DNA from 3 places in the Enterobacter cancerogenus genome. Region 3 is predicted to be linked to each of the others. Evidence: predicted binding sites of a transcription regulator. Region 3 holds the regulator's gene; each other region holds the start of a gene.
The links. The regulator Fur, encoded in region 3, represses iron uptake genes when iron is present. The targets are predictions, from matches to a motif close to ATAATAATGAGAACNACTATCAA.

Region 1: the regulator Fur is predicted to act here: its motif matches at 1,265-1,287, upstream of fes (enterochelin esterase).
Region 2: the regulator Fur is predicted to act here: its motif matches at 982-1,004, upstream of I6L58_RS19540 (Nramp family divalent metal transporter).

Annotation. Positions count from the first base shown of each region.
Region 1 covers NZ_CP077290.1:1,380,464-1,382,738, reverse strand. Annotated here, with positions in the region: gene I6L58_RS06465 (TonB-dependent siderophore receptor) at 1-1,091, opposite strand, end outside; gene fes (enterochelin esterase) at 1,342-2,275, shown strand, end outside.
Region 2 covers NZ_CP077290.1:4,136,513-4,138,787, reverse strand. Annotated here, with positions in the region: gene I6L58_RS19540 (Nramp family divalent metal transporter) at 1-941, opposite strand, end outside; gene I6L58_RS19535 (NupC/NupG family nucleoside CNT transporter) at 1,287-2,275, shown strand, end outside.
Region 3 covers NZ_CP077290.1:1,277,569-1,279,843, reverse strand. Annotated here, with positions in the region: gene chiP (chitoporin ChiP) at 1-167, shown strand, start outside; gene chiQ (ChiQ/YbfN family lipoprotein) at 210-539, shown strand; gene fur (ferric iron uptake transcriptional regulator) at 682-1,128, opposite strand; gene fldA (flavodoxin FldA) at 1,420-1,950, opposite strand; gene ybfE (LexA regulated protein) at 2,106-2,275, opposite strand, start outside.

The sequences.
Region 1 (2,275 bases), 100 kb from region 3:
TCGGTGAATTTATTGCTGTTGAACAGACCTTCAAGGCCGCCCGCCAGGCCTTCACCCAGACGCGAGTTGCGGGTGTGCTCGTACTGCGCCCAGTTGCTGGTGGTAATGCCGTTATCCCAGCCGCCGTTCCAGGTCACCGCGAAGTTCTGGCGATAAATACGGTTAGTCTCTTTACCGTAGTTTTTCTTCACCAGGCCGCTTGAGCTGTTGTCGTTGTTGGTGTTCTGGGTGTCGCCGGCGTAAAGGTTGTTCTGGCGGCTGTAGCCCGCCTCAAACTCCAGGGACTGCATAGGCGCAAAGTCCCAGCGCACCACGCCGTTGATGTCTTTGTTCTCGACCCCTTCACGGCCTGCCGGCAGCGTGTCGGCGTAGGCACCGGTACGGTCGGACTGATGGCCCTGGTTAATGTCCCATGCATCGGCCTGGGTTTTATCGAGGTTACCAAACATGCGGAAGCTGAAGTCGCCGCCCAGTGGGCCGCTCAGGCTGAAGTTGGTGCGCTTGGTAGACCCTTCGTCCTTGTGTTCCGGGGCGTTCAGGTAGGTGTTCCAGGAGCCATGCCACTGGTCATCGAATTTTTTGGTGATGATGTTCACCACGCCGCCTGCCGCACCGTTACCGTAGCGGGCTGCAGCCGGGCCGCGGATCACTTCGATACGTTCGATCATCTCTGGCGGCACCCAGCCGGTGTCACCGCGGGTATCGCGCTCACCGCGCCAGCCGAGTCGGATCGAGTTGCGGCTGGTAACGGGCTTGCCGTCGATCAGGATCAGGGTGTTTTCCGGCCCCATGCCGCGAATGTCGATCTGACGGTTGTTGCCGCGCTGGCCGCTGGTGGAGTTACCGGTCAGGTTGACGCCCGGCATGGTGCGGATGATTTCGGCGACGTCGCGAGCGGGCGGGTTTTTACGGATTTCATCAGCCGTGATGGTTGATACGCCGGGTGCCTGCAGGTTCTGCTCTGCGGCGGTGATCACCATCGTGTCTTCGTGCTGCGCGCTGGCGGCGGTGTCGTCAGCCAGCGCAGGCATCGCGACGCCGTAAATCCCTAAGTTGACCAGCAAGGCCAGGGAGTGAATCTTCTTATTCATTGTACGTCCTGCTTTTCGCGCCGCATCCCCTGGTCTCCGTTCCCGAAAGGGAGAGGAGGCGGCATGTTGTCACCCGCCATTGCGTAAGCAGCCCTGTCCTCGAGCGCACACAATTCGTGGCATGATTAATTTATGAGCGCGCTTCCCACAGCGCGGGCACTACGCTATTGCAAATGCAAATAGTTATCAATAATATTATCAATAATTTTTGTCTTACAACAAAAAATGACTCGTTAAACATGAGGTTATAGTGACGGCGTTAACAACGGGAAGTGAAGCCTGGTGGCAGTCGAAAACCGGGCCGGAGTGGGTTCGCGACGGGGAGAAGTATCGCGTCACGTTCTGGTGGCGCGATCCGGCGGGCACGCAGGCCACATCGGCGACGCAGCGCGTCTGGCTTTATATCACTGGCGTCACCGATCACCATCAAAATGCTCGTCCGCAGTCTCTCGAACGCCTTCCCGATACCGATGTCTGGCAGTGGCAGGGTGAGTTCAGCCGCGAATGGCGCGGCAGCTACTGTTTTATCCCTTCTGATAACGAACACGATTTTGCCGATGCGGTGTTTGCAGGCGAACAGCCGGACCGCATGGCGCTGCGTGAAGGCTGGCGCAAGCTCCTCCCGCACGCGGTATCCGACCCGCTGAACCCGCAGAGCTGGCGCGGCGGGCGCGGTCACGCCGTCTCGGCGCTCGAAATGCCCGAGGCCCCGCTACAGCCGGGCTGGAACCATCCTGAAACGCCTTATACCCAGCCTGTATGTATCGAATGGAACAGCGCGCAGCTGGGCAACCGCCGCCGCGTCTGGATTTTTACCACCGGTGACGCCAGCCCCGAACGCCCGCTGGCGGTGCTGCTCGACGGCCAGTTCTGGGCCGAAAGTATGCCCGTATGGCCTGCGCTGACGGCGCTTACCGCGGCACGCCAGCTGCCGCCTGCGGTTTACGTGCTGATCGACGTCATCGATACCGCGCACCGCAGCCGCGAACTGCCCTGCAACCCTGCGTTCTGGCTGGCCGTGCAGGAAGAGCTTCTCCCGCAGGTGAAAGCCATGACACCCTTTAGCGACCGAGCCGAGCGTACCCTGGTGGCGGGGCAGAGCTTCGGCGGGCTTTCCTCCCTTTATGCGGGCCTGAACTGGCCGCAGCGGTTTGGCTGCGTGCTCAGCCAGTCCGGCTCCTTCT
Region 2 (2,275 bases), 2.0 Mb from region 3:
ATTACCACCTGCCCGGCCAGCGTACCCACCACGGTTGAGGAGAGGCCGGCAGCCACCAGGCTAAGCCCGAAGATGGTCGCCGCGGCGTGGCTAAGTAAGGGTTCGAGGGTCAGATAGGCCTGATCAAGATCGGCGACGCCCGTATGGCCATTAAAATGGAAAGCGGCAGCTGCGGTTGCCATCATCGCCAGGTTCACAAATCCGGCAATGGTCATGGCGATCGCCACGTCCCATTTGGTGGCGGAGTAGCGGTCTTTACGCGTTCCGCCGTGCAAATCCTGGGTTAATGAAGAGTGGAGATAGATAACGTGCGGCATGATGGTTGCGCCCAGCACCCCTGCCGCCAAGAATACGGCTTCGGTATTAGGCAGGCTGGGGATCGCCATCCCTTTACCAAGCTGCACCAGATTCGGCTGAGAAAATACCAGCTCAACAATATAGGCTGCGGCCACAAACAGCAGCAGACCACCAATCACCTTTTCGAGCGGCTTTTGCCCGCGACGCTGCAGCATCAAAATCAGGAACGTCGCAATCCCGGTCAGCACGGCCCCCTGCAGCAGCGACACGCCTAAAATCAGCTTGAAGCCGATAGCCGCCCCGATAAATTCGGCGAGATCGGTCGCCATGGCGATAATTTCCGCCTGGATCCAGTACAGCCACACCGCCGGACGCGGATAGTGGTCGCGGATCTGCTCCGCCAGGTTTTTACCTGTGGCGATACCCAGCTTTGCCGAAAGCATCTGGATCAGCATCGCCATGAAGTTGGCCCAGACTACCACCCACAGCAGCTTATAGCCGAAGCTGGCCCCGGCCTGAATGTTGGTCGCAAAATTACCCGGATCGATATAGCCAATAGCAGCAATGAACGCAGGTCCCATTAACGCGAACCGCAACTTGCGCGCTGCTCTGCCACTGCTACCCTCTACGCGACTATTTGTCATGTCTGCCTCTGGAAATATAGCCTTTGCTATGTTTTATGCTATCAAAATGAGAATGATTATCAAGACCATTTAGGTGGTTAAAAATGATTTCATTGATAGCTAAGAACAATAGGTGGGCAGGTGGTGCGACATCACAGATTGTGAAAATGCGCAGTCATTTGTGAAGCGTAGCACACAAACTTAACTTTTCACTCATTTACCTAACATAACAAAAATGTATTGTTGATCACTATTTTTGAGACTCGTCACAGGATGTAACTATAGTGTGGCCTTGATCTCGTTTTCTTTGCGCTTGTTACATAGAATGTGCACGGAAATTAAACCTGCCTCATATTTGGAGCAAATATGGACCGCGTCCTTCATTTTGTCCTGGCACTCGTTGTCGTTACTGCGCTTGCGTTGCTGGTCAGCCATGACCGCAAAAAAATCCGCATCCGCTTTGTTGTTCAGCTTCTGGTTATTGAAGTTTTACTCGCGTGGTTCTTCCTGAACTCCAACGTGGGACTCGGCTTCGTCAAAGGCTTTTCCGAAATGTTCGAAAAACTGCTCGGTTTTGCCAACGAAGGGACCAATTTCGTCTTCGGTAATATGAACGATCAAGGCCTGGCGTTCTTCTTCCTGAAAGTGCTGTGCCCTATCGTCTTTATCTCTGCGCTGATTGGTATTTTGCAGCACATCCGCGTGTTGCCTGTTGTTATCCGCGCTATCGGTACCGTGCTGTCAAAAGTGAACGGTATGGGCAAACTGGAATCTTTCAACGCCGTAAGCTCCCTGATCCTCGGTCAGTCTGAGAACTTTATCGCGTATAAAGACATCCTCGGCAAAATGTCCCGCAATCGTATGTACACCATGGCTGCAACGGCGATGTCTACCGTTTCCATGTCGATTGTTGGCGCATACATGACCATGCTGGAGCCAAAATACGTTGTTGCGGCACTGGTTCTGAACATGTTCAGCACCTTTATCGTTCTGTCTCTGATCAACCCGTACCGTGTTGAAGAGGGCGAAGAGAACCTGCAGATGGCAAATCTGCATGAAGGTCAGAGCTTCTTCGAAATGCTGGGTGAATACATTCTGGCGGGCTTTAAGGTTGCGATTATCGTTGCGGCAATGCTGATCGGCTTTATCGCCCTGATTTCAGCCCTGAACGCCCTGTTCGCGGCGGTGCTCGGTATCTCCTTCCAGGGCATTCTGGGCTATATCTTCTACCCTGTTGCCTGGGTAATGGGTGTTCCGGCTCACGAAGCGCTGCAGGTCGGCAGTATCATGGCCACCAAACTGGTGTCTAACGAATTCGTTGCAATGATGGATCTGCAGAAAATTGCCAGCACGCT
Region 3 (2,275 bases):
GCTACACCCTGCAGGACGGGCGTGCCAAGGGCACCATGTTCAAACTGCACTTCACGCAGTATGACAACCACTCCGATATCCCAAGCTATGCGGGCGGTTACGGCAACATCTTCCAGGATGAACGTGACGTGAAATTCATGGTCATCGCGCCATTCACTATTTTCTGATGAAACCCCGGCGGGCGTGGCCCGCCGAAACGGAGACGGCAGATGAAAAGAAAAGTAGTCATGGTCGCGATGCTGGCAACAGGGCTGGTGGCCTGTGCGCAGCCTCAGGCCCCGAAAGAAGATTCGCGTCTGAAAGAGGCCTACAGCGCCTGTATCAATACCGCGCAAGGCTCGCCGGAGAAAGTTGAAGCCTGCCAGAGCGTGCTGAATGTGCTGAAGAAAGAGAAAGCGCATGAGCAGTTCGCGACGCAGGAGAATGTCCGCGTGATGGATTACCAGGCCTGTATTCAGGCGCGTCAAACCGGTAACGATCAGGAAGTCGAGAAGCGTTGCGATAAGATCTGGCAGGAAATTCGTAATAATAACCAATAGCGCTGTTTGACGCCCGGTGGCGCTGCGCTTACCGAACCTACAGAGGTGTCATCGCCCGTAGGCCCGGTAAGCGCAGCGCCACCGGGCTTTTTAAGGCAAAAAAAAGCCAACCTTGCGGCTGGCTCAGAGTATGAAAGTTTGCTTATTTCGCGTCGTGCGCGTGCTCATCTTCGCGGCAATCGCCTTCCGCACAGTGTCCATACAGGTACAGGCTGTGGTTAGTCAGACGGATACCGTGGCGCGCGGCAATTTCACGCTGGCGTGATTCAATAGAATCATCGCTGAACTCAATGACCTTGCCGCAGTCGAGGCAGATCAGATGATCGTGGTGGTGTTGCTGGGTCAGCTCGAAAACAGATTTACCGCCTTCGAAATTATGACGGGTAACAATGCCCGCGTCATCAAACTGGTTCAGCACACGATAAACGGTTGCCAGCCCAATTTCTTCGCCCATGTCGATAAGACGCTTGTAAAGGTCTTCCGCACTGACATGGTGATTGTCTGGCCCCTGAAGCACTTCAAGGATTTTTAACCGAGGAAGCGTTACTTTCAGGCCAGCCTTCTTTAATGCGGTATTGTTGTCGGTCATGCGGAATCTGTCCTGTTGCTAAACGTTTCACTTCAAAAGAAGAAGTGACAGAAAATGCACCTGGGATAATGCGTCTCATTATAGAACTGCCATGGCTAAATGAAAACTGCAAGTCTCAGGCAAAGTATGCTTATAAAAACGTGGTATCACCAACAAACTTGTTCGATGGAGCCCACTTTTTATCAGGGGGATATTGTACAGGTCTGAGCGAAAAAGTTAAAAGTTTGTAGCAATTAATTTAATCGGTTTTACCTGGCATGCGGGCGCAACCGCAGTTGCGCCGCAGGAAAATCAGGCGTTAAGAATGTCGTCGAGGTTCAGTTCTTCACGGACCTGCTTCACCCATTTTTCGACACGCTCAGCGGTCAGTTCTGGCTGGCGATCTTCGTCGATAGCCAGACCCACGAAGTGATCGTCGTCTGCCAGGCCTTTGGACGCTTCAAAGTGGTAGCCCGCCGTTGGCCAGTGGCCGACAATCGCCGCGCCGCGTGGCTCAATGATGTCGCGGATGGTGCCCAGCGCATCACAGAAGTATTCCGCGTAGTCTTCCTGGTCGCCGCAGCCAAACAGGGCAACCAGCTTGCCGTTGAAGTCCACTTCTTCGAGCGTCGGGAAGAAATCGTCCCAGTCGCACTGCGCTTCGCCATAGTACCAGGTCGGTATACCCAGCAGCAGGATGTCATAACCTTCGAGGTCTTCTTTGCTGCTTTTGGCGATGTCATGTACATCGGCAACGTCTTTACCGAGCTGTTTTTGAATGTTTTTTGCGATGTTTTCGGTATTGCCGGTATCACTGCCGAAGAAAATGCCGATGATTGCCATGAGTAAAATAACCTCTTGAAACTTAATGGTATGGTGGCGCAATTTGTCCACGGATAAGGGCAATAATAGCAGAACTGGCAACCCTGCGGAAACAGCTATCGCGCAGGACTGCACTCTGTGCTACATGAAAAGGGAAATACGGGGGTTTTTCAGACTTATGCCTTGCTGCGTAACGCGTTGAGCTGAGCGAGCAGCATCTCTTCAATCAACTCGCTGCGGCTGATATCACGGGCGGAGGCCAGCTCGTTTAGCGCATCGACAGCGTCAGCGTTGAGCTTCAGTTCGACACGCTTAAGCCCACGATTTTTATCGCGTTTAAGCTGGT